DNA from 3 places in the Paenibacillus sp. ALE3 genome. Region 3 is predicted to be linked to each of the others. Evidence: predicted binding sites of a transcription regulator. Region 3 holds the regulator's gene; each other region holds the start of a gene.

Region 1 (10,950 bases), 1.5 Mb from region 3:
ACGAGGGGGCTGGGCCGATCGGTTATGCAGCACTATATTGGACGACGTTGTATCAGATTTTGAGGGAAAGACCCAAAAAAAACCATAAAGCCATTCAAGGCTATAGAAGAGCACTGAAAGAGATTTTCTCAAGTACGAAGGAGCCTGTTAGCGGAGGACAGTTGTCTGAGCGCAATACCAAAAAAACGGTGGGCTGATGGAGGTGCGTCAAAAGACGCGATGTGAGCATAGAGACGAGAGGCTTAATAAGGAACAGGAGTTGGACGTAACATGAGCACATGGACAGCAGCAAGGAAAGTATTCACGGGTGACAGTCTCGCCAAAACGATCATGCGCACAAGCTTTAATAATTTTTTTGTGCTAATCGTCACGACCCTGACTTCCATCCTGACCGCACGTATGCTCGGAGTAGAGGGGAAAGGTGAACTGGCGGCTGTTCTGTTCTGGCCTACGCTGATCGGCAGTGTATTGAGCTTCGGCTTGCCAACATCGTTAATTTATAACCTCAAGAAGAAAACAGGCACGACGGAAGAACTGCTGGCGTTGTCGCTCTGGATTCAGTTGCCTGCCAGTCTGTTGGCGGGAGCGGTGGCCTGGATATGTATGCCGTTGTGGCTGAATGGCTATGGTGCAGACATCATCCAACTGTCGCAGATTTATTGTGCGGCAGCAGTACCGCTAGCGGTGCTTACAGCACTCACGACGGCATTATCGCAAGGACTGGATCGATTTAGCGTATATAATGGCCTGTTGTTTTACTATCCGTTACTGAATTTCATCGGTCTAGTGACCCTGTGGCTGATGGGCTTACTCAATGTGCAATTGGCGGGGGCAGTGAATTTTGCTGCGAGTTTCCTTGCGCTCATGTGGGCGTTCCTCCGTTTACGCAAGCATATGAATTTGCGCGCATTTCGTCCGTTGACCAGCCGCCAAGTGCTGCGCCCTTATTATAGCTATGGAGCGCGGGTGTATGGGATGGAGTTGATGGGGACGCTGTCCACACAAACGGACAAAATCGTCATTGTGGCGCTGCTGTCACCCAAAGCGTTCGGTCTGTACTCTGTTGTCTACGCCTTGTCCCGTGTGTTCAATGTGGTGCAAAATGCCGTCACTAATGTAACCTTCCCGAAGGTGACAGGGATGGAACACAGCAAAATTGTCGAAACGGTGGGTCGTGCTTTTCGCATCTCTATGGCTGCGATGCTAATCGTCATTGTACCGGCTCTCTTCATTGGACGATACATGTTGGGATTGCTGTACGGTCCCGCTTTTCTGGAAGCGTCGCTAACGTTCTACCTGCTGTCACTGGAATGTATCATTGGTGGTGGCTCATGGATTTTGGCTTCGGCCTTTAACGCACTCGGTCGTCCGGGACTGGTACTGTTCCGGCAAATTGTAGCCTATGCGATCACCGTCGGTCTGTTTTTTATTTGTACACCGATCTTCGGTCTGGACGGCATTGCTATTGCTTTGCTTGTAGGTGCTTGTGTACGGTTGGCGTTCTCGCTGTTCTCGTTCCCCATGTTTTTCAATGTTCCGCTATCCCGGATCATTTTTGATAAAAGTGATATTACATTTGTCTTGCAGACTATACAAAAGAAGCGCAGGAAGGGAGAACTGAAAGATGCCGAATTCGCATCCCATGGCTAAACTGAAAAATAAGCTGAGCGTCATTCTCGACGTAGTCCCTCAAGGTTCGAACATTATTTATGTCGATTATCCCGTCTATAATAACGGTGGAGACGTACTGATCATGAAAGGCACCGAAGCGTTCTTTAGGGATAATGGCATTCGTGTCCGTGCCCGTTATAGCGCCATGGATATTCCCGATCAGCTTCATATTCCGGGCGACTGGATTATCGTGTGCCACGGCGGGGGCAACTTTGGTGACTTATATGCAAATCACCAAAATTTGCGGGAACGCATCGTTCGTGATTTTCCTAACCACCGAATTGTAATCATGCCGCAGACGATCCACTTCCAGTCTGAACAAAAGGCTAATGAGGTGGCGGCTCTGTTTAATGCCCACCCGGATCTACATATGTTTGTGCGGGATACACGCTCTTATCAGTGGGCTAAGGATAAACTGAACCAGTGCAGCATCACATTATGTCCTGATATGGCGCACCAGCTGTGGCCATTGAAGCCGACTACGGAAACCGTGAAGGACGTATTGTACTTCCTGCGTACAGATATTGAAACGGTAGGAGGACAAAAGAAATTCGATGACGAGGCTGATGCCTCTCACCGTCTGGACTGGGATACTTTATTCACTCCACTGGAAGTGAAGGGGATCGTCTATTTCCAAAAGTTTTACCGTCTGAATAAGAAAATCGGCGGCCCGTTGCCTACGCGTACATTCTGGTACAAGTACACCGACCATCTTATGAACAAGGCGGTTACGCTGTTCAGCTCTTACCGCGAGGTTCGCACTTCACGGCTGCATGGTCATATTCTGGCCTGCCTGCTTGATATGCCGCATGTTGTCATTGACAATTCTTACGGCAAGAATTCGCAATATTATAATACCTGGACACAGCCGAATCCGAAGGCAAAGCTGTTCAGTGAAACACCTGAAGCATTAGAGCAGCCGTCTTAATCGTAAGAAAAGCTAGTTAAAGACCTCCTGAACACTTCATTGGTTTAGGAGGTTTTTGGTTCAGTACTACAAAGAGCATAAGTATAATTTAATTAGATAAACAATTAACGCAATGAATATTTTAATGACTTAATCTATAAGAGAGGATATTTTCGCTCTATTTTGACAATTCATTTCATGAATAGATATAATTTATGGGATAAAACTTGCAGAAAAGCGCGGAATTCTCCAGCTTTTGCTGTACATCACATGATCGTATATTTATTTAAATGAATCGAGGCTGACGAATGAGCAATCAATCGATGGACATGCTTCTCACGAAGGATATCGTGCGTGAAGGGGAACCGATTTTGCGCAAAAAGGTTGATCCGGTATGTCTGCCGCTGTCTGAAGAGGATCTTCAACAGATGCAATGGATGCTGGATTATCTGAAAAATAGCCAAAATGAAGAGCTGGCCACCCGCTATGAGCTGCGCCCGGGTGTAGGACTATCCGCCAACCAGGTTGGGTTAAATAAAAGAATGTGTGCTATTTATTATGAGGACGGAGACCAAACGGTAGAATACGCCCTGTTTAATCCGAAGCTGGTCAGCCACTCTACATCCATGATTTACTTGGAACAGGGGGAGGGATGCTTGTCTGTAGATCGGTATATACCCGGATATGTACCGCGTTACGAGAAGATTCGCATCAAGGCCAATTTGCCGGACGGGACTCAGGAGTTGTTAACGTTTAAGGGTTATGCAGCGATTGTTGTACAGCATGAAATGGACCATCTGGATGGCATTATGTTCTATGACCGTATCAACCCGGAAGATCCGCATAAGCTGCCACAGGGAGTGCATATCGAACCTTTTGTACGTAAATAGTTCGTGATTCGTAAAGTGTGGTGACTCCGTTCACCACCTTTTTATTTTGCAAGAAAATATGGATATAAATGTTGTGAAGCTTTAAACTGAAAACATGTAAGCGCTTATTTCGTGGGAGGGATGGCATGTATCGTGGAGTACGGCATCTGATGAATAATATGCGTATGCGGAATAAGCTGCTCTTCTCCTACGTACTGATTGTCATGATCCCAGTGCTGGTGGTGGGCGGCTGCGTTACTTTTTATTTGCGAGAGCAGGCACTGGACAGTGCGATTGCCCAGACGGTAAATAATGTGGAAAAGATTAAGAGCCAGACAGCAAATTTACTACGTGTGCCAACAGATATTTCAAATGGGCTGATGTTCGATAAAAGACTAAAGGAGATGGCGAACCGTCGTTATCCCGGCATGGTGGAGCTCATGAATGCGTACCATCAATACAAGGATTTTAATGAGTACACCCAGCAATATAGAGAGGTTGCTACTATCCGGTTCTATTCGTACAATCTGACGTTGGTCAACAATCTGGAGTTTATTCCTGTGGACTCTAACATTGAGCGTCAGCCATGGTTCCAGGAGGCTTTGAAGGGGACGGCGATTAACTGGTTTTACATTCAGGATAAGGAGGATACCCCAGTTAATCGCCTCAGCCTGGTACGGCAAATTCCTTTTCCCGAATACAATTCCAAGGGAGTTCTGATGATTGCACTGAGTCAGACCGAGTTGAATCATATGCTAAGCAAGGAGCCCTTTGAAACATTGATTGCGGATCGTAACGGGATTGTGGTCGCAGCTACCCATCCACAGTCGGTAGGTCAGACGTTGACCGATTTACATTTAGGCTTTGATGTCCAGCGTGCAGGTAAGGGGATATATGAAGCAAAAATCAACGGAACGCCCTCGAACATTATTGTGGATGAGCTGCTGCCAACCTCAAGTGTGAGCGGATTGACAATTATTTCGGTGTTTTCAACGGAACATATTGTGCAGGGGGCGAACCGGGTCAGCCTGATTGGTGCATTATGTGTACTAGCGGTACTCATCATGGCGCTGATTCTGATTACCATCATTTCCTGGCTTATTACCAAACGGCTCCAGCGGTTGAGCTATGAGCTGGGTCAGGTAGCGGCGGGTGATTTTCATGTAGTATCCAGTGTGGAGGGAAGGGACGAGATCGGTGATTTATCCCGCCGTTTCAACTACATGGTAAGTAGTATCCGCCAGCTTATGGCACAGGTCTATGAGACGAGTGAGCATAACAACAAGCTTGAATTGGCACAAAAGGATATCAAGCTAAAAATGATGGCAAGCCAAATTAATCCGCATTTTCTGTTTAACGCGTTAGAATCCATTCGAATGAAAGCACATTTGAATGGGGAAGCGGAGATTGCAACGACGGTCCGTTTGCTTGGCAGGCTGATGCGCAGGAATCTGGAGATTGGCAGTGGTAAAACAACCGTATTACAGGAACTGGATATGGTGCGATCCTATTTGCAAATTCAGCAGTTCAGGTTTGGGAATCGTTTGGTCTATGAAGTGAATTTGGAAGAAAGCACGAAGGACATGTCGATTCCTCCCTTAATCATACAACCGCTAGTGGAAAATGCAGTTATTCATGGCCTAGAAAATAAGGAAGAGCCAGTTACCGTGAAGGTAGATATCACAATAGAACAAAGAGAACTGCACATTAAAGTGGCTGATGATGGAATTGGCATGAAGGAAGAACAACTGACCCGTCTGTTGGCTCGGATCACGGGTACGGAGGAGCCGGAAGGGAGCAGTATTGGTCTGCGTAATGTTCATCAACGTCTGACATTGATGTATGGTGAACGTTATGGTCTGCATATTGAAAGCGCATTACAGGTAGGAACAACCGTATACTTTTCCATACCAAGGGAGGAAGCGTCGAATGTATAAAGCGATGATTGTAGATGATGAGCCTGCGATTCGTGAAGGACTGTCTTCCATTATTGACTGGGGGGATTGTGGCTTTCGCATCGTCGATACGGCAGAGAACGGACGCGAGGCTCTGGAAAAGTTCGGAGAGCATCGACCGGAACTGGTCATTGTAGATATTCGTATGCCTGGGATGAGTGGATTGGAGGTTATACAAAGCATACGCCAAATGAATGGGGAGCCGTTTCACTTTCTCATTTTAAGCGGATATGCAGACTTTAATTATGCTAGGCAAGCCATGGGATTCGGGGTGGATGGTTATCTGTTGAAGCCGGTTGATGAGGAAGAAATGACGTTAGAGCTGAAACGAGTACGACAAAGCATTGAGAATGAAAAGGGAGATGGAAAGTGGGGGAGTCCATCTTCGCATGAGCGCGATTGGATTGAAGCACTGTTGTTTCCGGTTCATTCAGAGCACCCTCGGGATGCTGTAGAACCCAGCCATCGTGCATCCAAGCAAGCTGATCACCAAAGCGACGCTGGAAAGCATGGACAACAGCCAGCGTTACCAGCATTGGACTGGAGTAGCTATCAGGTGATTCTGCTGGATTTGCGTATACCTGACTGGGATCGGCAAGCCCGGCAGTTGGCAGCAAAGCAGCGGCTAGCGGAATTGTGTCGTGATCAGGATAGAGGCATTGTGTTTGAGGCTGGAATATATACGGGCCTATTGCTTCCCGCCATGTTAAAAACGGAGCAAGATGCTGTTCAGTTGCTGGCTACATGGCGACAGGAACTAAAGCCTTGGGTAAATGAAATCTATGGGGCTGCTGGCGCTCCGGTAGACATTCTTAGCGATATCCCCAGATCTTTTGAACAAGCGTTACGATTATTGGAGCGTACGTTTTTGTTCCGGGCAGAAAGAGTCATGCTTCCCGGAGACCTACGTGAATGGGAGACAGTCCATGCTGAAATGGATGAAGCGTCTGATAGAGCCTCGGATGACCCCATGCGTTATGCAGAAAAGCTGTACTATGCGCTGGATATGGCTAATGGTAAAGCGGCGACCCGTGTCATTAAGGACATGGAAGTCCAATTTCCACAGATTTATCGTACAGAATCTGCAATCAAGGCGGCATTCGCTCAGACATTCACACTGGCACTGAACAAGTATGCAGCTGGACAAGAACACAGCCGGACCGTGCTGGAGGAGCACTCTAACCTGATTACCAATGTATATGCTTATTCAACATTGGGCGAGCTGGTGGATCACTCGCTCGAGCATGTGTTGCAGTGGATTGGCCAGACTGATACGGGTGGCAAGGAGATCATCATGAAGCAAATGATTGACTTTATACATGGTCATTATGATGAAAATTTGCGACTGGAGTTACTGGCGGATATGTTCAATTACAATAGTGGGTATTTGGGCAAACTGTTCAAAAGTCATACAGGCGAGGCCTTTAATGCCTACCTGGATAAGGTAAGGATTGAGCGAGCAAGGGAATTGCTTGCACAGGGGATTAAGGTGCACCAAGTGGCGGGCCGCGTGGGATATGCGAATGCAGATTATTTTCATAGTAAATTTAAAAAATATGTCGGTATGTCACCTTCCTCCTATCGTAATCAGACCCAAAAAAACGGAGGAACAGATGGCTTTTGATCGATTTCCTAGGTTTAACGTTATGAAGTCTCTCTTGCAGATGTCGGAGGTATGTCCTTCGAATGAAGAGAGGCTTTTTTTATATGTTGAAAAAGGACGGATCAATAGAAAATGTCACATTCATTATGGATTTTAGGGCATTTTCATAAAAACGCCATCGTTATGACACAACTTTGACACGATGTTCACATTTTTGATTCTATTTCATTTAAATTTATTCTATATAATGGGGATAATCTGAAGCCCGGTTATGGCAACCATGGCAAGTTAGCTGAGTGGGTCATTTCCTAAGAAAGTGACGGTTTCATATGTAAGAGTGTGAATATAATCACAAATACAAAAGACTTCAGATCACAAACATTAAATCATTGTTAAGGGAAGTACAGGGGAGGAGCAGCATCATGGACGTATTGGATTTGGCACGGTTGCAGTTTGCAACCACTACGATTCTTCATTTTGTTTATGTGCCGATCTCCATTGGATTGTCATTGTTGGTGGCAATTATGGAGACTATGTATGTTATCAAGAAAAAGGATTTGTACAAAAAAATGGCTCAATTCTGGGGGACATTTCTGCTGATTAACTTTGCGCTAGGGGTAGTCACCGGGATTTTGCAGGAGTTCCAGTTCGGAATGAATTGGTCGGACTTTTCCCGTTTTGTCGGTGATGTATTTGGTACGCCGCTAGCCATTGAAGCATTGCTTGCATTTTTCCTGGAATCGACCTTTATCGGTCTATGGGTGTTCGGCTGGGAAAGATTATCCAAAACTGTCCATTTAATTTGCATGTGGCTAGTAGCGATCGGTACGATGCTCTCGGCTTTGTGGATTTTGGCTGCCAATTCATTCATGCAACGTCCCGTAGGATATGGGGTTGTAAATGGCCGGGCAGAAATGCAGGATTTTGCTGCCTTGTTAACGAACGAGCAGCTTTTGTGGGAGTATCCTCACACCATTTTTGCTGCCATTGCAACCGGCGCTTTTCTCGTAGCAGGTATTAGTGCTTGGAAGCTAATGCATAAAAAGAATATGGACTTTTTTAAACCTTCTTTTAAATTGAGCATTATTGTTGCATTAATCTGTGCCATTGCTATTCCTTTGTTTGGTCATGGACAGGCTCAATATTTGATCAAAACACAGCCCATGAAGATGGCAGCCAGTGAAGCTCTGTGGGGAGACAGCGGCGATCCGGCGCCTTGGACGGTTATTGCAAATATTGATCCTGATAAGCAGGAAAATACCTTTGAGATTAAGGTTCCGTTTGCACTGAGCTTTCTGTCGTATAGCAAGTTTTCTGGCTCTGTGCCTGGTATGAAGGAACTTCAAGCACAGTATGAAAAGACCTACGGTCCAGGCGATTATATTCCGCCTGTCCGTACGACCTTCTGGAGCTTCCGCATTATGATTGCGGCAGGATGTGCCATGATTGCACTTGCTCTGTACGGAGCTTACCTGAGTTTTCGACAAAAATTGGAGGGCTCACATCGTTGGTTCTTCCGCCTTATGCTGTGGGGGATATCGCTCCCATTCATTGGGAATACAGCAGGCTGGATCATGACAGAAATGGGACGTCAGCCGTGGACTGTGTTTGGCTTGCTTCAAACGAAAGATTCTGTTTCACCTACCGTTGTAGCAGGAGAAGTGCTGTTCTCCCTGATTGCATTTACGACGCTGTATCTCATTTTAACGGGTGTGCTGGCATTCCTGTTTGCTCGCACCGCTCGTAAAGGCCCAGATATTGAGCCGCATCAGCATACAGTCATTCATGATCCATTTGCTCAAGGAGGTGACAGCATTGTCGTTAAATGATTTATGGTTCTTATTGATCGCAGTGTTGTTTACAGGCTTCTTTTTTCTAGAGGGCTTTGATTTTGGCGTGGGGATGGCAACAGGATTAGTGCCGCGTAATGACCAACAAAAACGTTTGATGATCAATACGATTGGTCCATTCTGGGATGCCAACGAAGTGTGGCTGATTACAGCAGCAGGTGCGATGTTTGCCGCCTTTCCGCATTTTTATGCAACGATGTTCAGCGGATATTATCTGGTATTTGTGTTTATTTTGCTAGGTTTGATCTTGCGAGGAGTCTCCTTTGAGTTCCGTGGCAAGGCCGAAGGAAAAGGGTGGACAGGAACGTGGGATACTTGCATTCTGATTGGCAGCTTCCTGCCGCCGATGTTGTTTGGTATGGCCTTTGCGGCTTTGGTGAAAGGTGTACCTATTCAGCAAAACATGGATTTGAAAGCCGGATTTTTGGATGTGTTCAATGGATACACCGTATGGATTGGACTGACAGTGGTCGGAATGTGCCTCATGCACGGGCTGACGTTCATTTCTCTGCGGACGATTGGTGAAGTCAGAGATCGTGCTCGTGTGATCGCGTCCAAATTTCTTCCGGTATTGGGAATTCTACTTGCTGGTATGGTGGTATGGACTTATTTTGCAACGGATTTATTTGCACGTCGTGGTCCCTTTATGTATGTTGCGGTTGCGGTGGGAATTCTCGCCTATGTGCTGACATGGTATTTCCTGAGGCAGCGCCGCGAAGGGTGGGCTTTCGGGATGACAGGTGTCATCATTTTGCTAAGCTTCGTTTCGTTATTCGTTGGCTTGTTCCCAAGATTTATGGTGAGCTCGATCAATAGTGCTTTTGATTTGACGATATATAATGCAAGCTCCAGTCATTACACACTGAAAGCCATGACGATTGTTGCAGCAACGCTTTTACCCTTTGTGTTGGCTTATCAGGCGTGGAGCTATTTTGTTTTCCATAAGCGTCTCAGTGAGAAGGATCATCTGGAATACTAATGGATAAAGCCTGGTTTGAATTAAAGGGCATTCGGCCAGTAATGCTGCTGCTGGCCGCCCTTTCCCTGCTCCAGGGAGCAGCGGTAATTGCACAAGCCATCTTTTTGGCAAAGGCTGTAACGGTTTTGTTTAATAAAAATCCGCTGGTAATGGCTTGGCCATCGCTGGCGTTGTTTTTCGCGGCTTTTGCAGTGAGGCATACGATGATCTGGCTGCAACGCCGGACAGCCGGTCGTTTCGCCGAAGCAGCAGGCGCTTCCTTACGGGAGCGTCTGCTTGCGCGTTTGTTCGAGCGAGGTCCGGGTTTTGCCGCGCAGGAAGGAAGCGGCAAGTTGGTGACGCTAGCGCTGGATGGTGTGGATCGGTTTCGCAATTATTTGGAAATATCCATTCCTCGTATGATAGACATGATGGCTGTAACCTTACTAGTGCTTGTGTATGTTTTCACATTAGATATGATTTCAGGTGTGATTTTGACGACTACGATGCCGATTCTGGTGGGCTTCTTTATTTTACTCGGCTTGGCGGCGCGAAAACAGGCAGACAAGCAGTGGCGTTCCTATCGTCTATTATCACATCATTTCACGGATTCGTTGCGTGGCCTACAGACACTAAGGTTTTTGGGACGCAGTCGGGCGCATGGGGAAACCGTAGGGAAGGTCAGCGACCAATACCGTACGGCAACGTTGCGTACGCTGCGGGTAGCGTTTCTTTCTTCATTTGCCCTCGATTTTTTCAGTATGCTGTCGGTCGCTTTTGTAGCAGTAGGCTTGGGGCTGCGTCTGATTAGTGGTTCGGTGGGACTGGAGGCAGCGCTTGCGGTGCTTATTCTGGCACCGGAATATTTTATGCCTATACGCCAGTTGGGATCAGACTATCACGCCTCATTGGACGGTAAGGAGGCTTGGGGAGCGATACGCTCCATTCTCGTTGCAGAGGATGAAACGATAGAGCCGAAGACAGCTAATGATAAAGGATTAGACATCACGGGGCAGAACATCCTCAAGCTGTCCGATGTGTGTTTTCTTAATGAAGACGGCTCCGCCCGGCTTGAACATGTGTCTGCAAGTGTTGAACCGCACATGAACATGATTGGCATCGTCGGAGCGAGCGGTG
Region 2 (10,950 bases), 840 kb from region 3:
CCTATTGGTGAGCCTTACACGAATAAGACCGTTAACTTTCACACCGGTGAAGTCAGCAGCGTGACGCTCGAACCGGCAACAGAAGAAGAAGTACAGGGGACTGTAGAGGTTATGGGCGGTGAGGATTGGAAATTGTGGATTGACGCCTTGCGTGCAGGCGGCGTGCTCGCTGATAACGCCACTACCTTCTCTTTTTCGTATATCGGTTCAGATATTACCCAAGCCATCTACCGAGAAGGCAGTATCGGAAGTGCAAAAGATCATCTGGAGGCGACAGCTCGTCAGCTGAACGACCAGATGAAAACCACGGGTGGACGCGCCTTCGTCGCAGTCACCAAAGGACTTGTTACCCAATCCAGTTCGGCCATCCCTGTCGTTCCTCTGTATATTTCCGCTTTATATAAGGTGATGAAGGAGAAAGGGCTGCATGAAGGGTGCATAGAACAGAGCTACCGCCTGTTTGCCGAGCGTCTGTATGCACCAGAAACTGCGGTAGATCAAGAAGGTCGTATTCGCATTGATGATTGGGAACTGCGCGAGGATGTGCAGGCAGAAGTAGCGAAAATATGGGAGGAACTGACGACCCATAATATCTATGAATTGTCCGATCTTGAAGGATATCGTCGCGAATTTTTCCAGCTGTTCGGCTTTGAGTTCGAGGGTGTGGACTATGATGCTGATATTGATCCGATCGTAAATATTCCTAACGCACGCTAAGTCTTTTAGTGCTGCCATTCTGTTAGAAAAATATAAAAAAGCTGTCTCTGGCAGAAGAACATGGGACTGACCCCCGTTTGTGAGACAGGGATCAAAACACCTTCCAAGTTTAAGCAGCCAGTTGTCGGAAATGAACCGGCGACTGGTTGTTTAGTTTTGTTTGAATGCGAATTGAGTTATAGTAAAGGATGTACTCTCGAACGGTCTGCTCGACGATTGCCGTCGTCGTACAGGTTAAACTTTCGAGATAGAACGTTTCAGACTTTAGTGTGGAATGAAACGATTCGATGGGGGCATTATCAGCAGGCGTTCCCTTACGGGACATGCTCATGGTAATGCCTTTTCCTTTTACCGCTTCCTGGTAGGCCAAGGATGTGTAGACGCTGCCTTGATCGCTATGAAGTATTGCACCTGGTAGAGATGGCAACTGACGAAGGGTATCGAGCACAAAGGCGGTGTCCTGCTTGTCAGCTATACTGTATGCCACAATCTCTCCGTTAAACAAGTCTAAAATACTCGACAGATACAACATTCTTCCTCCAAATGGCAAATACGTAATGTCCGTTACAAGTTTTTGCATAGGCGTATCTGCTTCAAACTGTCGCTTTAGTAGATGCTCCGCGATATGAATGGGTTGCCCAGTAGGTTTCCGTTTCTTCGCTTTGACACGACATTGCAGCCCTTCACGCTGCATAATCCGTTGCACGCGTTTGTGGTTTACCGCATACTCCCTCCGAAGCAAGGCGGTGATTTTCCGGTATCCATAACGATATTTATGCTGGATACAGAGTTCACGGATTTTCTCTACCAAGTGATCCTCAAGTTTGCTCGCATACTCCGCCTTCCAGCGATAGTACGTGGCGCGAGAGATTCCTATCCATGCACAAGCTTGCTTCACACTCACTTCCCCTCGGATCGACTCTATCCACTCCATTACGATCTTTGACGATACCTCCTCTCCATTACGCTGTACTTTTTTAGCAACTCTAGTTGTTGTCTCAAAAACCTGTTCTCAGCCTGGACCTTCTCTAATTCCGAAGTGTATTCGGGCCCTTTGCCGTAGCTGTATTGTTTGCCTACAGGCTGCTCTAAACGGTTCTGCTCGCCATTACGGTACCATCTCATCCAAGTTTCCACTTGTGTCTTGTTTCGTATGTTTAATTGCTCCATGATTTCTTTGACCGGTATACCAGCCATTCTCATTTCAATCGCCTTCATTTTAACTTCTAATGGATAACTGACTCTTGTTGCCAACGAAAAAACACCTCCAAGGTTGTCTCCATATCTTACGACATGGTTGCATTCTCTTGAAGGTGTTTTGATTTGTCTCACGTTAAGGGGTCAGTCCCCATCTCTTCTGCACAAGGACAGCTTTTTGTTTTCTAACTAAAAAGGAACACTTGTGTCTATTTTGAACTGCAAAATGTGTAAATATTGCAATTTTAAAATTCATTTGATATTGTACAAGTAGACATAGCAAAATCCCTCTTCTTACCAAGAGGGTAAGCACAGTTGGACAAGTCCTACCTTGACTGACCGTGATTATTTTTGCTCAGCCCATCACATCCCTGTAAGGAGGTGAACAATATGGCAAAAGACGTTCTGTGCGAAGTCAACTCATGCACGTACTGGGCTCAGGATAATAAATGCAGCGCAAGCTCTATTTATATCGTAAGCAACAAGCCTGCAAACACTCACACGTCCGAAGAAACAGACTGCAAAACCTTTGAAGCAAAATAGACCTTAGTTTTCAAGCCAAACCATAGCTTTATCATGAAGGAGCCCCTGCCAGGGTTCCTTCTTTCTTATGATTCTAACAAGAATGATAATTATTATCAAGTTCTTTTTGGCCTATGTTATGGAAAATGCTATCCGCTCCTATACATTCACTTCCTCGAAGTTTTTCGACTTCGCTTAAGACAAAAAAAGAAGCGTCACCCTGAACGAGTCGCTTCTTGTGCTTGACCTTTTGTAATTGTTCCTGCTTGGTTGGCTTCATTCGCGTGTGCTGTGAAATTTCGCCATAATGATCATTCGTTTTGCGGCTCTGTGCCGCGCAATAGATCCCGGCGCGTTTCGCCTTGCTTAACGCCTTTTGTGTTTGAGTACGTGCCATAAAGCTTCACTCTCCTTGATTGGACTCCCTGTATCATAGCATCCAATAGGCAAATCGTGAATGGTTTGTCTGACTCAAACATTCTTTAATTCATTAAATGTCTGAAAAAATATCTGGATCGCCACTGGAGGCCGCCACAACAAAAACAATAACCAAGAAAATAATAATCAGTGCATAAATCAGTGTGCCGATAATACTACATACCAGTCCAGCAATGGCCATACCTCTGCCTTGCTCGCCATGACGGTTAATTTCCTTCAGGGAAAGACTGGACAAAATAATACCCACAATTCCGATAATCAACCCAAGATAGGGAATGACAACAGATAAAATCCCGAGCACCATCGAGGCAACAGCTTTACTGTTTGTAGGTGGAACTACTGGGGGCTGGTTAAATGGAGCGTTATAATCGTTCGGCTCCTGAAAAGGATCGGAAGATCGAGGCTCCTTGTACAAGTCACTCATCTGTTTAATTCAACTCCAATAATTATAATAGCAATATATAAGTTCTAGGGTACCACAATCTTACAAATCAGGACAGTACTTATTTCAATTTTTTAAATTAGAACGTTAAAAAGAAGAAGCGTAGCATCTTAGCACTTTTTGAGATAACCGGGCATACAGTACTGTACCTATTACAGATAAATTACGCTCCAAGAGAGCATCCTGCCAAGGAGGACGGAGCTATGTTATATCGTGGAACAGCCCGCAGAAAGGGCTCGTCTCACCAACGTTTACATGCAGAGACACTTCGGAAAATATCCGCCGCCATGCTGCCATTTTACAAAGCTATTGCAACCCAACGTGCTTTTGCCGTCCAATGGTCACGAGCTGTCGTTCAGGGTAATTTGGATCGGATGAAATCCCTTCTCTGCTCGGTAGCGCCATTTGCCGCCAAACAAGGCTTAGGTACGAATGGGATTGGCTACTTTGTTTCCTTTTTAGCTCAGCCGCCGATGCTCTATTACACGAACGGTACGACGATTCCACCCGGGACGGTGCAGTTTACATTTGAGCCAAAGGTTCATCGCGCCATTGCCAAAGCCGTTTTTCCGCTGTATCGCGAATTGGCACGCAATGAATGCTTTGCTTCTGCCCTAGCCAAAGCGATCAACAGGCAAGACCAGCGTGCAGTTCATGTAATGATCCGTAGTTTAATTCCATCCTCTGCGCTAAAATCTGTAGACATTGAGGATGATGGTTTTGCATTGCTTTTTAAGTATCCCTTTAGTAAGTACCCCTATCGCAATCTACTTTTTCGAGAGTTCACTTAAAAAGGTTGCTACAAGCGCACTTGCTTAAGTTCTTCAATGAGCTCTTTTCCCATTTGTATAGCCATGTCTGTCAGCACTCGGATTTCGTCCTTGGTTGCATGATCCAAATGCGTCCCGCAGCAAATGGCGAAGTTACCCGCAAACTCTTTACGCAAGCGAACTGCAATTTCTTCAGTAATATAAAATTCCTTGTGGTTTTGCAATTGCACGGTTTGAATCGGCTCAAGCCTAGCCCCTGCAGTAATCGTCCCCAAGTGAGGCTGATCACCGCCTGATATGAGCACAACGATATCTTCTCCCATAAAATAGGCATCCAGCACAAGACGGATACGTCCGCTTTCTTTTTCCAAATGAATCATATGATCCTCTCCTGCTAAAAAATATTATTGTGAAACGATTCACTTCATAGAGTACCATTCATTGTATCGCTTCCTGAACTGTTGGACAAATTTAAAAAGGCCCACAGCAGCCTCTATTAACAGTGGCTTGCTGTGGACCTTTATTGTATTCTAAAAAAACTCCCATCCTCTTACTTGCTGTTAACGGATTGTGATGGTATGCACTGCCTTACCCGTTGCGCCGTCATTATCCGTTACTGTTAGCTCCACGGTATACGTTCCGGCTGTGGTGAATTTATGCTTCACCTTGGAACCGACCGCCGTATCGCCATCACCAAAATCCCAACTGTAGCTGACGATCTCACCATCTGTATCGCGGGAAGCTTTGGCATTAAATTGTACATTTTTGTTCTTCTTGGCTGAGTCATTCGCCTGGATAATAGCTACCGGCTTTTCATTCGATGTAGGTGGATTCGGACCTGGGCCCTCTCCTCCACCATGGGTTACATACAACCTCCCCGGCGCCTCCGTCTCCACTTCATTCCCCGCTGCATCCCTTACCCGGATCACGATGACTCCGCCTTCCAGGTTCAGAGAAGATGAAGTGAGATAAGTACCTTCATAGTGGCCTGACGAAGTTTCATTTAATGGAATTTCATTACGGGCCAAAGTGGACAGGTTAAAGGGCAGCTCCACATGGAAGGATGCCTCCAAACCGGATGCACTGTCAAAAGCTACTCGTACCGGCTGTCCTGGAGTAATACGTACATCCTCAGCAGGGCTAATATTTTCAAGCTTCGGCAGCGCTGTATCGACATACACCGAGCGTGTAACAGTCGTTTCGTTTTCGGCAAGATCTTTGGCCGTTACCGTAATTTGATTTTCACCTTCATTGATAAGCAGCCGTTTATTAAAGCTACCGTCACTTCCGAATTGAGCGGGCTCGCCGTTAATCGTCAATTCGGTGAGGAACTCGTCATACACCGTACCGGTTACACTGACCACACCCGCATTTGTACGAGCTCCTTCATCAGGTGAAGTCAGGATCAGACCCGGTTTAGTCTGATCGAGCGTTACAACCACCGGCTCGGAACGATCCGTTACTTTGCCGTATACCGCCGCTTGAACACTTAGCGGATTAGCACCTGGCTGAAGATCGACCGACAAACTGAATTGACGATCCTTCACTTTCGTTGTGCCAGTCAGCTCCTTACCGTTAAAGAGCTGAATATCAGCTCCTTCTGCCGGAGAAGTTCCTGTTACGGTAATCGTTTCCTCCTGCGTATACGTAGCCTTCGTAGGAGTCGTAATCGTTGGAGCATTCACCGGATATCTGACGATAGCCCGGATCATGTAGTTCCCTTCCTCTTCAGGTGATTGGCTCCATGTGCCGCTTACACCTTGCCAGCTGCGGAGCGCATTGGGACTGTTTTCATCTGTAGCCAGACCTGGTGACTGTGTCCCTACCGCAGACTGTGTATATACGATGTAGAAATCACCTTGAACCGTCACCGGCTCTGGAAGCTGCACCGTCGTCCATTGTGTCTCATCCCGGACAGCAGTCCCGTCGAATGGACCAGCCAATAGACGTCCTGGTGCTCCTGCTGCACCGGAGGCGTCATAGATAGAATATTGGAATGCCGTTCCCCCCGGATTCGGGAAAGCAGAGTTCCAGAACAAAAGGGATGCTCCTGTCACTTGTGCCACTTCCGACTCAGGTGTCATTCTCACTGCCCATGAATTGCCTGCCGCGTTAAAGGCTCTGGCATTTTCTCCTGTACCGTCATCATAGGCAATGCCTCCTTGGAAACCGATGAAAGGCTTCAACGTGACATTCGCTTCAACACTGCCGTTTGGAGGAGCAATCACGGAAACACTGTCACTGTAATAATTTTCGGCTGCAATGGACAATGTGTATGTTCCTTCCAGCACGTCCAGCGTAAATTCTCCAGCCTCATTCGTCTCTACAGGAGCAATACGTGCATCTTCCAGCACCAATACTTTCGCTTTTTGGATCGGTTCACCGGATTGCTTGTCGGTAATAACCCCGTGAATCGTACCGTGAGGGACAGCCTGGAGACTAAAGTTTGCTCTGATGACTTTGTTATTTTCAATCGTGACTGCTTTCGTCTGAGGCACGTAACCGTAGGCTTCGGCCTTCAGCGTATAGTCACCTGCTACATGAGTGAAGCTGTATTTGCCCGTGGTTGGGTCTGTTTTCACCGAACGTCCGGTTTCCAGTACCGTAACGGTAGCACTGGCTGGAAGACTGTCAAGACCGACACGTCCACGCTCCACGGATGCATCTGCCGGCTTCACTTTTTCCTGGAATTCACTCTTTTCAGTGCTTGTAATTTTATACAGCGGGAATTGTTCTTCCGCTTTTTCCAGCTTGATATTGGACTCAGGTACGATATCCTTGGTCACTGTCGAAGCTGGAACACCCAGCACACGGAAATCGTCAATGTACCAGCCATTTTTGTTCACACTGTTATCCGATTTCAAGCGGAAACGAACTTGAATCTCGTTGCCGGTATAGCTATCCAGATTGTAGTAAACAGGCGCCCAATTCTTACCACTTGTATTATGTGAGAACTTACCCAGCTCACTCCACGTGTCGCCATTGTTTTTGGACACTTCTACATATCCGTAATCATAGCCGCCCTCAATTTCAAACCAGTGGTTGAAGGTCAGTGTTGCATTGCGTATACCATTCAAATTAATTTTTGGAGAAACCAGCGAAAAATCAGCACCGTTCTCATAGTTGCTATCGAGATCGGTGGCCCACACATTCGGCTTGGACACTGCGCTCCCCGGTCCTACTTCCTTAGGAATGCCGCGTTCCCATTCATCCTTGGTCCCGGAATGAGTCCAACCATTGTCTGAGCTGCCATCAAAATGATTGCTATACAGCGTATCCGGCACGTCCACTCTTAGTGAAGCCTCGTTCGACTTGACACCTTCGTTACCGCTATAATCCTCGGCTGCCACTGCATAATGATAGGTCGCACCACCGACGGTGATCGTATCCGTGTAGGTCAGCCCAGAAGTTGTACCGATGGAAGTATAATTTTTGCCGGACTGGGTTGAACGATACACCTTGTACTGCTTCACATCTTCATCAGAGGAAGCACCCCAGGCGAGTGTAACATTGCCCACATTATCTGCTTCAGCAGTCAAATGGCCAGGGGCAGCAGGTGCAACGGCGTCTGGTTCCTGAATGGACAGATCGTCAATATACCAGCCATCTTTCACGATCGTATTGTCACTAGTAAAGTTGAACAGGAGGTATACCTTTTGACCCGCAAATGCTCGCAAATCAAGATATTGTGTTTTCCAGCCATTGCTGGTTCCAGTAAACGATAATACCTGCTCAAACGCATTCTGATTGTTGGTGGTCGCTACATACACTTTGCCGAAATCAGAATTGTTTTCAAGATCGTACCAATGCTTGAAGCTAACCAGTGCCCCCTTGGAACTCTCGGTCAGATCAATAGGAGGAGCCATAAAATAACTGTTGGTGTTGGTCTGGTATTGGCCTTCGAGATTGGTCGCGATGACCTTTGTACCCGAATGTGCACCTTTAGGGCCGCTTGTCGGGGTTCCCCATTTCCAAACACTACCCTGACCCCCGATATTAATACCGGCAATGTCTTTTTCAAAGTCTTGTGTGTAGCCTGGTTTAACACCTTTAGAGACATTCACCTTATATACTTCCGTTTCAAAACCATTATTACCGAAATCATTTACACGAATATAGTATTCCAAACCTTTGCTATCCACCAAAAAGGTCGGAATGGACGCTTGATATGTACCATCTTTGCTGTCTCCAGAGGTCCGCTCCAACGGAATGTATACATAGTTTGACGAACCCGCTGTTTTGGCAAAGGCCTCAACGGCTATTACGCCGACATCGTCCGTTACATGAGCCGTCAAAGGTATATCAAGACCCTCAAATGCAGCTGCAGGCGGTGTATGCTCAAGAACAGGCGCTTCCAGATCGTCGCCACCTATTACGACTTTACCGGATACAGAGCCCAGACCCTGCATGACAGATCCGACTGCATCGAGTGCATTAATGACACCATGTCCATATCCATTGTTTGGCGAAGTAGGATATGTGCTGTCTGTCCGAGGGGTAGCCGTGTTTTCCAAAATTTCCTCCAGCTGGTCCACGGTAAGAGAATGATTCGCTTGCAGCAGCAGAGCAGCCAGACCCGCAACATGAGGACCGGCCATGGAAGTACCGTTATAGCCACCTTTATAACCGCCACCAGCCACGGTTGAACGAATATTTACACCCGGCGCGGAAACTTCGGGCTTGATCTCACCGTAAGGTGAGGGTCCCAGCAATGAAAAGCTTCCCAGTTTATCATTGATATCGGTTGCCCCCGTGGCAAAGGATTCCGGATAGTTGGCCGGATTGGCTACCGATCCAGGTCCGCCCGGATTGGAGAGAGAGGTGTTCCCTGCGGAGAATTCGGGAAAGATTTGAGCATCCCGCCACGCCTGAACTACAGGCCGGAACCATTCATCAAGACCCGGTCCGCCTCCCCACGAGTTGTTCACCACATCTGGAGCAAGCTCGGGATGAAGATTACCTTGAGCATCTTTTGGCGCAAGCAGCCATTGACCGCCGTCCAGTATAATTGCATCCGTCGTTTCCGGATTAAAAATCCGAACCGCAATCCACTTTGCACCAGGGGCAACGCCCACTCGGTTCGTTCCATTTTCCTCGGAGCCGACCATCGTGCCCATCGTATGCGTACCATGGGAATCGTCTTCCTGATCGACCGGAAGCGCCGCATGACTATGCGGATCATACCAGCTCAGTTCTGGATTTACGACATTGCCTGCCGCATCCAGACCACGCCATTTGCGATGCAGGGCCGGATGCGTGTAGTCTACGCCTGTATCGAGATTGGCGACCACGATTCCGGTTCCGTCAATTCCTTTTTCCCACACTTGTGGTGCGTTAATATGGGATATATTCCATTCCACCGTAGATGGATCCACAGCGTTCTTGCCTGTATTGCCGGGCAATGCCGATGTTTTGCTATCGTCCTTTTCTACAGCCTTCTGTGCTGTGTCAGACTTTGCTGTTGCTGCCGTTGCTGTTCCAGCCGCTTTGTTACCTGTGTCCTCTGGCTGCTTATCAACCGTTACCTTTTGCAGATAACGTGTTTCATTCGGCAAAATTTTATCGACCTCGGGCAGCTTCGAAATATGGTCCAGCACCTCCTTAGTGCTCGTGACAGCCAAAGCATTGACAATAAAATAGCTTTTATATTCTTTTACTCCGCCGCTCTCTGATTCCTTATCCAAATAACTTTCAAGCCCATATTGAGTTCTGGAAGCCGTTTCACGCAAAGAGCTGATTACATGGCTACGTACAGCCATTTTTGCGGCGGAAGGTGTTATTTTCTCAAGTGAAGCCTTTTGGAGAGCATTTTTGGAAACCTTATTGGTATCTACCTGTTCTTTTAATTTGACCAAATAAGTAACATAGTTGTTCTCCTCAAACTGTTTGGTCAGTTTCGGGGACACCTTCGCAGTCGTGACCTTGTGTGAGGCTGATTTTAGCTCCAGCTTGGAGCCATCCGGTGTGTTTTTCGCTAAAGCGGGTTGAACAAATGAAAAGGCCATAAGCAAAGAGAGTCCAATAGATAACGATTTCTTGAAACGTCTAGGTTTAATCAATTACTTTTCCACTCCTTTTACTAGGTTTAATGATTCCGAAATAACCTGTACAAGAGTCAGACCTCATGCCTTGCACATCAAACACGCGGCTTGCGCAATACGATGTGTTGGCGACCACCTCCTTCATAGATTATAGAAAGATATAAAAGTATTGGGCTGTTCATAGATGGCAGTACTTCATAGGTGAGTTTATAATCCAATAGAAAAGCGATGAAATTCAGTAGATACCTAGGAGAAAAAGCAGGAGCATTTCGAAGAAAAAAACATGATATACCATTACATGTTATATCATTACATTTTATATTAAAAATTGATATAAAATCATATATTATGGATAGTATAAAGTTACCAAAACAGATATACAAGTCATTTTTTTGCATTTTTCTTGAAATTCTATGACTTTTATATTCATTTATGTACGAAAACCCCTTTTTAGCGGCTACGTCATGAGTGCAACACACGGTTAGCAGGTGCATGCATCCTTGTACGAGCCACCCAAAGGGATTTTCGGGGATCTTTTTTTTAAACCTGTCTGATATTCTTAGTTAAGTACGGAGTTCACCGCAGCAAGCGCATCGATCAGACCATATCCATAACCATTGTTGGGTGAGGTCCGATACTGACTGTCTGTCAGCGGTGTCGCTGTTTTCGAAATAACATCCTCTAATTGATCCACGGTCAAAGATGGTTTAGCCTGAAGCAGCAATGCCGCTAATCCGGCAGTATGCGGGCCTGCCATAGAGGTACCGTTCCATCCACCCTCATAAACCCCGCCCGGTACAGAAGAACGGATGTTCACGCCAGG
Region 3 (10,950 bases):
TTACGATTCAACCATCCCTGTGACCTTGGATGATATGGTGTACCATTCCCGGACAGTCGCAAGAGGCGCTGAGCATACATTTATCGTAGCGGACATGCCTTTTATGACATATCACAGCAGCATATCCGAAAGTCTTCAAGGCATCCGCCGTCTGATGCAGGAAGGACATGCGCATGCTGTTAAATTGGAGGGCGGAGCTGAGATTGCCGATGTCGTAAAAGCGACTGTTCAGGCAGGTGTGCCTGTACTGGGCCATATCGGGCTTACTCCGCAATCGGTTAATCAAATTGGCGGCTATCGCATTCAAGGTAAGGACGAAGCAGACGCACGCCAGTTGATGGCAGATGCCAAGGCATTAGAGCAGGCGGGTGCCTTTGGTATTGTCTTGGAATTGGTGACTGAGGAAGTGGCAACGGCGATCTCTAAAGAACTTTCTATTCCAACCATTGGAATCGGTGCAGGACGTGGCTGTGACGGTCAAGTACTCGTTTACCACGATCTGATTCAATATGCATCGCCATATTTCAGCAAACGTTTTGTTAAAACTTATGCAGATGTAGGCGGCATGATCCGCAGCAGCATTGAGCAGTATGTGAGCGATGTAAAAGGGCGGGCATTCCCGGCCGCAGAGCATGTGTTCAGCGCGGATGACCGTGTTGTGGAGTCCCTGGAGTCCTTGTACGGACAGGTAAAAGGACAAGCGCAGGAACAAGCTAAGGAAAAGGTGGAATCTCAGTCATGATCATCGTAAGAGAAGTGGCTCAACTACGCAAGGTTATTGCCGAACGTCGCCAACTTGGAGCCAATGGAGCAAAAACTTTACACGATCCTGCCTCTTTACTGCAACATAAAGTCGGCTTTGTACCAACCATGGGATACCTGCACGAAGGGCACGCAAGCTTGATGCAAAAGGCGCGTGAAATGGCAGATACGGTGGTGCTTAGCATTTTCGTAAATCCGATTCAATTTGGACCTACCGAAGATCTGGACAGCTATCCTCGCGATGAAGCTCGTGATCTGGAAGTAGCGCGACGTGAAGGCGTGGATATTGTATTTATGCCGACTGTAGCAGAAATGTATCCGCAGCCAACTCAAACTAAAATTCACGTATCCGCTCTGACAGACCGCTTGTGCGGCGCATCCCGTCCTGGCCATTTTGATGGTGTAACTACAGTGGTAGCTAAGCTGTTTAACATGGTAGGTCCTGATTTGGCTTTCTTTGGAATGAAGGATGCGCAGCAGGTTGCTGTGCTTCAACAAATGGTGGCTGATCTGAATATGAATGTGACCCTCATACCTTGTCCTATCGTCAGAGAGACCGATGGTTTGGCTCTTAGCTCCCGCAATGTATATTTGAGTGCGGAACAGCGTGAGCAGGCGTTGGTGCTGTCCCAGTCACTGCGCAAGGTGCAAGAAGTGAGCGAAGATATTGTACAGAACACCATTACGATTGAGCAGTTACATCAAATGGTGGAGTCGACCATCGCCTCATCTCCTTTGGCAGATATTGACTACATTGAAATATTAACATTTCCTGGCCTGGAGCCCCTTCGCCCTGAGCAGCGCCTATGTGATGTGCAAGAAGATGTCATTGTTGCGCTAGCCGTAAAATTTGGGAATACCCGACTGATTGATAATATAAGAATACAGAAAGTGGAGGTACTTTCCCATGTTTAGAACCATGATGAAATCTAAAATTCACCGCGCGACGGTTACTGAAGCCAACCTGAACTATGTGGGCAGTATTACCATAGATGAAGATTTAATGGAGACATCAGATCTGCTGGAGAATGAAAAGGTTCAAATTGTAAACAATAACAATGGAGCTCGACTGGAAACCTATGTGATCCCCGGACCGCGTGGGAGCGGTGTGATTTGTCTTAACGGTGCGGCAGCCCGTTTGGTCCAGCCTGGTGATACAGTCATTATTATTTCCTATGCTTCCATGTCGAATGAAGAGGCCAAAACATACAAACCAACTGTGGTATTTGTGGATGAACATAATAAACCAGCCCAAACGATGAGCAAGGAAGTACACGCAACGATCATGTAATGAATGGGAATGCGGATGAAACCCGTCTTTTAAGCGAAAAATGTGAGTGTATTAATCCATCTTTCGTAAGGGCGGGATGCACATGTTCCAGCATGTATTCGCAGAAATGAACAGCATGTTAGATGATATCGTGAAGCATTACCCATCAGCCCAGGGCCCCCGCAGACAGGAGCTGCTACAGCACTGGAGTCTGCTGCGGAGAATGAGTGACGGAATTATGGATGAGTGGCTGGCCTTTGAGGAAAAAATGGTTTGCCTGCGTGCAGCCGGCTTTTCCGCAGAGGCCGACATGTCTGACGCTGAGCTGCCTGAAAAGGAGCTACCGGCATTTGACCGGGGGCAGGGGTATTATCGATTACTTATGTACCCGGAGGCAATCCAGCAATTTGAGCAGGTGCTACAGCATTTTCCGAACAGCTGGCAGAGTCGCATCTATATGGGAATGGCGCATTTTCAACTGGATGATCCAGCAGAGGCTATAAGCCAGTTTCAAAAGGTGCTACACCTGACTGAACAGCCAGGGCTAAAAGCGGTCATCTATAATGCGCTAGGCTGTTTGATGGCAAAGCAGGCAGACGTAAAAGAGGCGCAAAAATATTTTGCTCTCGCTCATCAGTTCGATCCAACGCTGCCCGAGCCACTGCACAATATGCAAGCCTGTTTGTCCGGTGCCGAAAAGCTTCGCTACGACAGTTCCTTGTTGACCTGGATGTAGTTGTCAGACACCGAGTAAGACGATGCATGCTCACCTCCGTAGGCGGTGTGTGCATCGTCTTTTTTGGCTGTCTTAATTTCCAAACAGACAATCTTCTGCTATGCTATTATACAGAGTTATTATTTTTGTATGTGTCATAAGAAAGGATTAAGCTCGAATGAAATTTGCGGTATTGGATTTTGAAACGACAGGCACCCAGTCCGCGGATGACATCATTCAAGTCGGACTTGCAATTATAGATCATGATCACAGCATTTCCCGTGTTTACGGCTCTTATGTAAACCCTGGCAGATCTATTCCACCTTTTATCACCGGATTGACCGGAATTACAGACGATGACGTCAAGGATGCACCTGCACTCGAAGAAATGATGATGGAGCTCGTGCCTATGCTGGACGATGTCGTGCTGGTCGGTCATAACGTGGCGTTTGATTTCAATTTTTTGCAAAGCGCTTTGGACCGGTGTGGATATTTACCCTTTAGCGGTAGAATTTTGGATACGATGGATTTTCTGAAAATTATGTTTCCATCGTTATCTTCTTATCAGTTGGGTTTTGTTTCCTCAGAGTTTGGGCTGGCGCATGACCGCCCTCATCAAGCAGACAGCGACGCGTTGGCTACGGCTGAGGTGTTTTTAAAGTGTCTGAGTGAGCTTCAGGCATTACCTCTGATAACGATACAGCGGCTCAGCGATTTGTTCGCAGAGGAAGACAGTGACCTGGGTTGGTTTCTTGACGGCATACGAGAAGAGAAAGAGCTAGACCCTATTCAGGATTTGGAGAAACATCAGTTTTTTCGTCAGCTTGCGCTTAAAGTGGAAGATTGGACCGAACTGGCTACTCCACGTAGAGAAGATGATCCGAATCCACTCTCAGGCGTTTCCTTTGAGGAGTATATGGATGATGTGCGGGACAATTTGCGTTCATCCTTGAGCCAATATGAGGAGCGCGAGGCGCAAACACAAATGATTGAGGGTGTAAATCAAGCCTTGAGTCAAGATAAGCATTTGTTGATCGAGGCTGGTACAGGAACAGGGAAGTCCCTAGGCTATTTGCTTCCGTCACTGTATCACAGTGTAAAATATGGGCAGAGGGTCACCGTAAGCACGCATACCATTAATCTGCAGGAGCAATTGCGAGAGCGTGATATTCCGATGCTGACAAAAGTGATTCCGTTCCCGTTCCGGGCTGCCATTTTTAAGGGTCGGGGGCATTATTTGTGTCTGCGTAAGTTTGAACATAAAATAAACAGAAGAGACTTCGCGACACCAAAAGAAGACTTGATTACAGCGGCTCAAATGATTGTCTGGCTGACTCTGACAGAAACCGGTGATGATGAGGAACTGAACCTGAGCAACCGTGGAGGGGATTTTTGGGAAACAGTAGCTAGTGATTCCGAGTCCTGTCTTGGTCGTTCTTGCCCATGGTTCCGCAAATGCTACTATCATCGTGCACGTCATGAAGCAGGAACAGCGGATGTGGTTATAACGAATCACTCCAAGCTGTTCACCGACGTCAAAGCAAGTCACCAGCTATTGCCCAGCTATGAACATCTGGTCATTGATGAAGCACATCATCTAGAGGAAGTAGCCGGTAAGCACTTAGGCATGCATATGAAATATTTCACACTCGTGCATACGCTGACTCGATTGTTCAAGGACAGTAAGAACGGACAATTGCCTTCGTTACGTCAGCAGTTGGCAAAGTCGGGGCATGAGAAGTCGACGGAATGGGCCTCGACCATTGATCAGCTGTACCCACTCGTGTTAGAGGTTAAGGAAACTTGGGACCTGCTAAGCGATAAGCTGTTTGGAATGTTGCCAGAGCGGTCTGATGCCACACCGGGTGAAACGGGACAATTTTCTTCGCGTCTCAAACCGTCGGCCAAGCCTGCAAAGTGGGATCAAGCGGCGGCGTTGGAAAATCAGCTTTATGTAACGTTGAGTGAAATTTTGCGCAAGGGCGACAAGCTGATGCTGGATGTCAAGGAAGAACACGACGATTATGCGGCGGATAGTCTCATTACAGATATCACGGGTCTGCTTAAGGATTTGGCGGGGATTAGGGAAAATTTGCGCTTCTTTATACGACTCGATGATGAAACAACCGTATATTGGCTCGAAGCGAGTGGGCAATTCCGTAGTAAATCATTGCAATTTTATGCAGTGCCCGTCGATGTGAGCCGCCAGTTGAAAGAAATGTTTTTTGACAAAAAAAGAAGTATTATTCTGACATCTGCTACTTTATCGGTAGATAAGTCGTTTCAGTACATGACCGATCAACTCGGCTTGCAGGAGGCAGCGGATCAAGGACGATTAATGACGTCACAGCTCCCATCACCTTTTAATTACAGGGATCAGGTGTTGCTGGTCATTCCGCGAGACTTTCCGAGTGTGAAGGGCAGTGTAGGGGATGCACATTTTGTAGAGATGCTCGTTAGCTCTCTAGGAGCGACTGCCCAGGCGACGCGGGGGAGAATGCTTGTTCTGTTTACTTCCTATCGGATGCTCCGGCAAGTGTATGAGCCACTCAAAGAGGCGTTAGCATCCAGCGATATTACCGTGTTAGGACAAGGTGTAGACAGTGGGAGTCGGAGCAAGCTAACCCGTCGTTTTCAGGAAGCCAAGGCTTCTGTATTGCTGGGAACCAGCAGCTTCTGGGAAGGCGTCGATATTCCAGGGAAGGCTTTGACTTGTCTGGCCATCGTTCGCTTGCCGTTTCAACCGCCCAATCACCCGTTACTGGAGGCAAAAAGCGAGCTGCTCCAGCAGCAGAAGAAGAATCCATTTATGAAGCTGTCTGTACCACAAGCAGTTATTCGCTTCAAACAGGGATTTGGACGATTGGTACGTACAGCGAGCGACCACGGAGTCGTTATCGTTTACGATACGCGTGTGATCGAATCCTATTATGGAAAGCACTTTTTGTACTCGTTACCGGGACCAAAAATGGAGCATATGCCATCGGGGCAAATGGTGCCCCGCATCGCCGAATGGCTCCAATCCGCCCCGGAGACAGAGGCACAACGGACGGACACCTAAAGTCCGTTACAATTAGGGGGAGCAAGTATGAAATCAGATAAAATTTCAGAGGCTGTCGTACGGAGATTACCCGTATATTTACGTTATCTGAATGCACTGCACAAACGGGAGGTGGCTACGGTCTCTTCTCAAGAGCTGGGACAGAGGTTAGATTTAAATCCAGCTCAAATTCGTAAAGATCTTGCCTATTTTGGCGATTTTGGTCGGAAGGGCATCGGTTACGATGTTTCTTATCTAATTGAGAAAATACGCCATATCCTGAAAATTGACCAGCAAATTAATGTAGTATTGGTCGGAGCGGGTAATCTGGGTCAAGCCCTATCAAACTATAACGCTTATTTAAAAGACAATATGAAGATTGTGGCGGTATTTGATGCGTTCCCGGATAAGGTTGGGACCAGAATCAATACCTTAGTCGTTCAGCCGATGGATGAATTGGAAACGACTGTAAAAGAAAAAAATATTCGAATCGGGATTATTACTGTACCTGATTTTGAGGCACAACACGTAGCTGATAGGCTCATTGAGAGTGGAATTGGAGCGATTTTAAACTTTGCACCTATCATTCTCAAGGCACCGGCTAACATTCGGATACATGCCACAGACTTTACAACTGATTTGCTTAGCCTCGCTTATTATCTGGAGGACGGAAAGGAAGAAGCACAATATGACAGTGAATAAATGGATGATTAAAAACGGTTCTTTTGCCGTGAATGGAGCTGAAGCTGGGGTAATCCATGGTTTTATGATTGTGGAGGATAGCCGTATTACTTACATTGGCGAGACTCTGCCTGCGGGTGAGGAAGAGACGGAAGCAATCGACGGTAACGGGTTATTGTTTTTGCCTGGTCTGATTAATACTCATGGTCATGCGGCGATGTCTCTGCTGCGAGGGTATGGAGATGACTTGGCACTTCAAGTGTGGCTTCAGGAAAAAATGTGGCCTATGGAAGCCAAGTTTACGTCTACGGATGTGTACTGGGGAACATCCTTGTCAGTGCTGGAAATGCTGAAAGGTGGAACCACAACTTTCCTGGATATGTACGATCATATGGATGAGGTGGCACGTGTAGCTGAAGAGTCGGGCATCCGTGCAAGTTTGATGCGTGGAGCCATTGGACTCTGTTCAGAAGAAGAACAGCGGATCAAGCTGGCTGAGGCCGTGACTTTTGCCCGTAACTGGCATGGAAAAGCAGACGGACGTATCACAACGATGATGTCTCCACATGCCCCATACACATGCCCGCCAGCGTTTATTGAGAAATTTGTTCAAGCAGCACATGATCTCGATTTACCATTGCATACGCACATGTCCGAGACGATCGCCGAAGTTGAGCAAAACGTACGCGACTACGGTTTGCGTCCAGTTGCACACTTAGATAAGCTTGGCTTTTTCTCCCGCCCTTCACTTGTTGCCCACGGCGTACACTTGAACGACGAAGAGATAGCTTTATTAGCGGAACGAGGTGTGGCGGTTTCACATAATCCAGGCAGCAACTTGAAGCTGGCAAGTGGTGTAGCTAGAGTGCCTGAATTGCTGCGTGCAGGAGTTACTGTTTCTCTTGGAACAGACGGTCCTGCCAGCAATAATAACCTGGATATGTTCGAGGAAATGCGTCTGGCGGCACTCATTCACAAGGGAGTATCTGGCGACCCAACAGCAGTTCCTGCAAATGAAGCACTGCGTCTGGCAACAGAGTATGGTGCAAAGTCGATTGGTTTAAAAGAAGTAGGAGCGCTGGCAGCAGGCAACAAGGCTGACTTTATCGCGCTAGATCTGAATCAGGCCCATTTCTTGCCGCGTACAGATCTTATTTCCCATGCCGTATACTCTGCAAGTGCCAAAGACGTGGCTCATGTGTGGGTAGACGGTCGTCAGGTTGTGAAAAACGGCGAATGCCTGACGATGGACGAGGAACGTATCAAACATGAGGCACAAGCCGCCTTTGAAGGGCTGCTGTCGCGCTAATTCAGGTGTCACATCCCCTTAGAGAGGAAGCACAGGTTTGAAAAATAAGAAGAAATGGATAGCGGTCGCCATTTTGGCCGTAATACTGATCCTGGTCAGCATTTTCTGGTATTATTCCTACGTTACTCAAGACCAGGTGGCTGAGAAAAATGCCGCTATCATTAAGGCCAAGCAATCAGGTGGTCTGGTTAGCACGACTCAGACTTGGAAGTCTGTGTGGGATCAGATTTATTGGGTGGTTCAAGGAAAAAACGCACAGAATGAAAATATAATGGTGTGGGTTCCTTTTCAAAAAATGGAAGGACAACCTAACGTACCTGTCGCAGATCCAAGCGGTGTTCATACCGAGCTGATGAAAAACGGAGTCGACGAGCAAAAAATGACAGCGATAATTCAGCAGCAACTTCCAAATGCAAAAATTGTAAGGCTCCAACCGAGTGTGTTCAATGGCGAATATGTATGGCAACTGTTTTACGATGATGAAAGCCATCATAACTATACCTTTTACCGTTTCTCAGATGGAGCATCGACGGGGATAAAGTATACTTTGCCTAATTACTAGCGTGTTATGGGAGTAGTGATGATGGTGAAAGCAATGTATTGTTAAAAGAATAACTGATTGAAGTTGAAAAGACGTAAATGCGATTTAAATCGTATTTACGTCTTTTTTTACTACTACGAAAATCACAACTCCTCCACACATTGCCTTCGATATTAGATTCACGTTATGATATACTATATTTTATAAGTGATAGACAAAAATGATAGAAAAATGAGTTGCTGATCTCTATAAGATCATGCAATTTGGTTGTTTGTTGACATTCGTCCCGTTTCTTCTGGGTTTTACATTTTGAGAGGAGGATGTTGTTTGAAATTGCGTGCAGTTCCTATTGTTGTGGCGGCCGTTTTGGCAGCCTTGTTGATGTTTGGGGGATGGTTCATTTACCGTCAGGTTACAATGCAAAGTCCTCTGGAAAAACTGGTATCTCAATATCCAGGCGTGACAAGCGCTCAAATAGATATTAAACAGGATCAGGTCGTATTGAAACTAGATCTCAAACCGCAGGCGGATGTGGCCGGATTGGTCGATGTGGTTAAGCAAAAAGGGCAATCCATCATTGGCAGCCGTACTATTAAGCTGGATATCGCAGATCGTTCCAATTCAGCACTGAATCAATGGTGGTCTGAGGCTATGTTTCCTGTAGCCGAAGCGATGGAAAATAAAAAGTATACTCAAATTTCATCTACAGTTGAGCAGATGAAAAAGAAAAAAGCAGGTATCAAGGCTGATACCGATATGGATTCAAACAATGTCTATATCCGACTCAGCGAAGGCAATGCGACTAAGTTTATCGTTTTGCCACGTCAATCTCAGCAAATGGGGGTATGGCCTAATGCCTAGATGGATCAAGGAAATATTAATCGGTATTGTGCCGGTGACCATTATATTTCTCGTTTTTATTGGGGTGAATATTATCCCTCTTCTGGTTGCGGGCGTGATGCTCAGCGGCTTGTTAATGCTCATGCATGCTCGTGGCGGCTTGGCCGTAGGTGCCGGACAAGAGCGCAAACGTAAAAAAAATGGTCCGGACAAGCTGACTTTTGAGGAAATTGGTGGACAAGAAAGCGCTAAACAGGAATTGCGTGAAGCCTTGGATTTTTTGAATCGACATGATGAAATTTCCAAGTTTGGTATTCGTCCATTGAAAGGCGTTTTGCTTACAGGCCCTCCGGGAACAGGAAAAACGCTGATGGCGAAAGCAGCTGCACACTACACCAATTCTGTGTTTGTTGCAGCTTCAGGCAGTGAATTTGTTGAAATGTACGTGGGTGTCGGTGCAGGTCGTGTCCGTGAGTTGTTTCGGGAGGCTCGCACTCGTGCAGCCAAGGAAAAGAAAGAAAATGCAATTATTTTTATTGACGAGATTGATGTTATTGGTGGTAAGCGTGAGGGTGGACAGCAACGAGAATATGATCAGACTTTGAATCAGTTGCTGACAGAAATGGATGGCATTTATTCGGCAGATACACCGCGGATATTACTTATTGCGGCAACAAACCGTAAAGAAATGCTGGACAGCGCCTTAACGCGTCCGGGACGCTTTGACCGCCATATTCAAGTAGACTTGCCTGATAAGAAGGGCCGTCTTCATATCCTTAAAATTCATGCCAAAAACAAACCGATTCAGGAAGATGCTAATTTGGACAAAATCGCTGAGGAGTCTTACGGTTTTTCCGGTGCACAGTTGGAGAGCGTCATGAATGAAGCGGCCATCTATGCAATGAGACAGGATCGTCAAATGATTGCGCAGAGTCATCTATCCATGGCGATTGACAAGGTGATGATGGGTGAAAAAACAGACCGAGAATCAACATTGGAAGAGAAAAAACGTGTAGCGATTCACGAGCTGGGACATGCTATTATGGCTGAAATCGTCCGTCCCGGTAGCGTAAGTCAAGTAGCGCTCAGCCCGCGTGGGAAAGCGCTCGGTTACGTGCGTCACAATCCACAGCAAGAGCATTATTTATATACCAAGCAGTACCTGGAGGAGCAGATTATGATCTCGCTCGCAGGGGCTACTGCGGAAGAAATGTACTATGGCGGTCGAAGTACGGGCTCAAGTAATGATTTTGAGCAGGCGCTGAACATTGTTCATACGATGATGACTTCCGGTTTGACTTCTCTTGGGATTATCAACATGGAAATGGTTACAAAAGAGGAACTTATGCGGGAAAATGGCGAAATTATGAATGACCTGCATAATCGGACTTTGGAGTTGCTGGAAAAGCATCGTCCTGTGTTCGACAATTCTCTTGACATTCTGATGAAGGAAGAAACTCTGTCTGGGGATCAATTTAGATGTCAATTTAGTGAAAATGCTTTATTACCAGCATAATTTTTTATGCTGGTTATTTTTTTTTACTTTTAGTCCGTGCTAAGATATTATTATCTATTGGGACATAAACATGTATTTTTCGACAAAGAAGGATACAATATATGAGAGTGACCAGGAAAGGGTGGAGTTAAGAACCATGCAATTTAAAAAAATCGGCGTCATTGGCGGCGGCACCATGGGACAAGGTATTTCTGAAATGCTCGCGTCCAAAGGAATCGATGTGCTGCTAGTAGAGCAGACACCAGAGAAACTAGACTACGCTTATAATATGATTGA

Evidence for each region. Region 3 encodes Rex, which represses fermentation and respiration genes when NADH is low (regulators of the CRP and FNR family bind a similar motif). Its sites were predicted from a motif close to TTGTGAAATATTTCACAA; they were not measured.
Region 1: ACXHJ2_RS01975 (cytochrome ubiquinol oxidase subunit I) is a predicted target of Rex. The motif match lies at 7,343-7,360, and genes of this name have one in related genera.
Region 2: lpdD (prenylated flavin chaperone LpdD) is a predicted target of Rex. The motif match lies at 4,494-4,511, and genes of this name have one in related genera.

Annotation. Positions count from the first base shown of each region.
Region 1 is NZ_CM134214.1:450,502-461,451, forward strand. Features, by position in the region: gene ACXHJ2_RS01945 (glycosyltransferase family 2 protein) at 1-197, shown strand, start outside; gene ACXHJ2_RS01950 (lipopolysaccharide biosynthesis protein) at 271-1,650, shown strand; gene ACXHJ2_RS01955 (polysaccharide pyruvyl transferase family protein) at 1,625-2,599, shown strand; gene def (peptide deformylase) at 2,887-3,468, shown strand; gene ACXHJ2_RS01965 (cache domain-containing sensor histidine kinase) at 3,594-5,384, shown strand; gene ACXHJ2_RS01970 (response regulator transcription factor) at 5,377-7,026, shown strand; gene ACXHJ2_RS01975 (cytochrome ubiquinol oxidase subunit I) at 7,428-8,834, shown strand; gene cydB (cytochrome d ubiquinol oxidase subunit II) at 8,821-9,834, shown strand; gene cydD (thiol reductant ABC exporter subunit CydD) at 9,834-10,950, shown strand, end outside.
Region 2 is NZ_CM134214.1:1,095,243-1,106,192, reverse strand. Features, by position in the region: gene fabV (enoyl-ACP reductase FabV) at 1-717, shown strand, start outside; one part of gene ACXHJ2_RS05025 (IS3 family transposase) at 827-1,698, opposite strand; one part of gene ACXHJ2_RS05025 (IS3 family transposase) at 1,698-1,971, opposite strand; gene ACXHJ2_RS05020 (DUF1540 domain-containing protein) at 2,305-2,457, shown strand; gene ACXHJ2_RS05015 (hypothetical protein) at 2,531-2,833, opposite strand; gene ACXHJ2_RS05010 (DUF4190 domain-containing protein) at 2,927-3,298, opposite strand; gene ACXHJ2_RS05005 (hypothetical protein) at 3,520-4,107, shown strand; gene lpdD (prenylated flavin chaperone LpdD) at 4,116-4,466, opposite strand; gene ACXHJ2_RS04995 (S8 family serine peptidase) at 4,647-10,145, opposite strand; gene ACXHJ2_RS04990 (S8 family serine peptidase) at 10,687-10,950, opposite strand, start outside.
Region 3 is NZ_CM134214.1:1,934,206-1,945,155, forward strand. Features, by position in the region: gene panB (3-methyl-2-oxobutanoate hydroxymethyltransferase) at 1-742, shown strand, start outside; gene panC (pantoate--beta-alanine ligase) at 739-1,677, shown strand; gene panD (aspartate 1-decarboxylase) at 1,670-2,053, shown strand; gene ACXHJ2_RS08710 (tetratricopeptide repeat protein) at 2,136-2,768, shown strand; gene dinG (ATP-dependent DNA helicase DinG) at 2,926-5,808, shown strand; gene ACXHJ2_RS08720 (redox-sensing transcriptional repressor Rex) at 5,836-6,489, shown strand; gene ACXHJ2_RS08725 (amidohydrolase) at 6,476-7,777, shown strand; gene ACXHJ2_RS08730 (cell wall elongation regulator TseB-like domain-containing protein) at 7,815-8,339, shown strand; gene ACXHJ2_RS08735 (hypothetical protein) at 8,646-9,179, shown strand; gene ACXHJ2_RS08740 (AAA family ATPase) at 9,172-10,674, shown strand; gene ACXHJ2_RS08745 (3-hydroxyacyl-CoA dehydrogenase family protein) at 10,811-10,950, shown strand, end outside.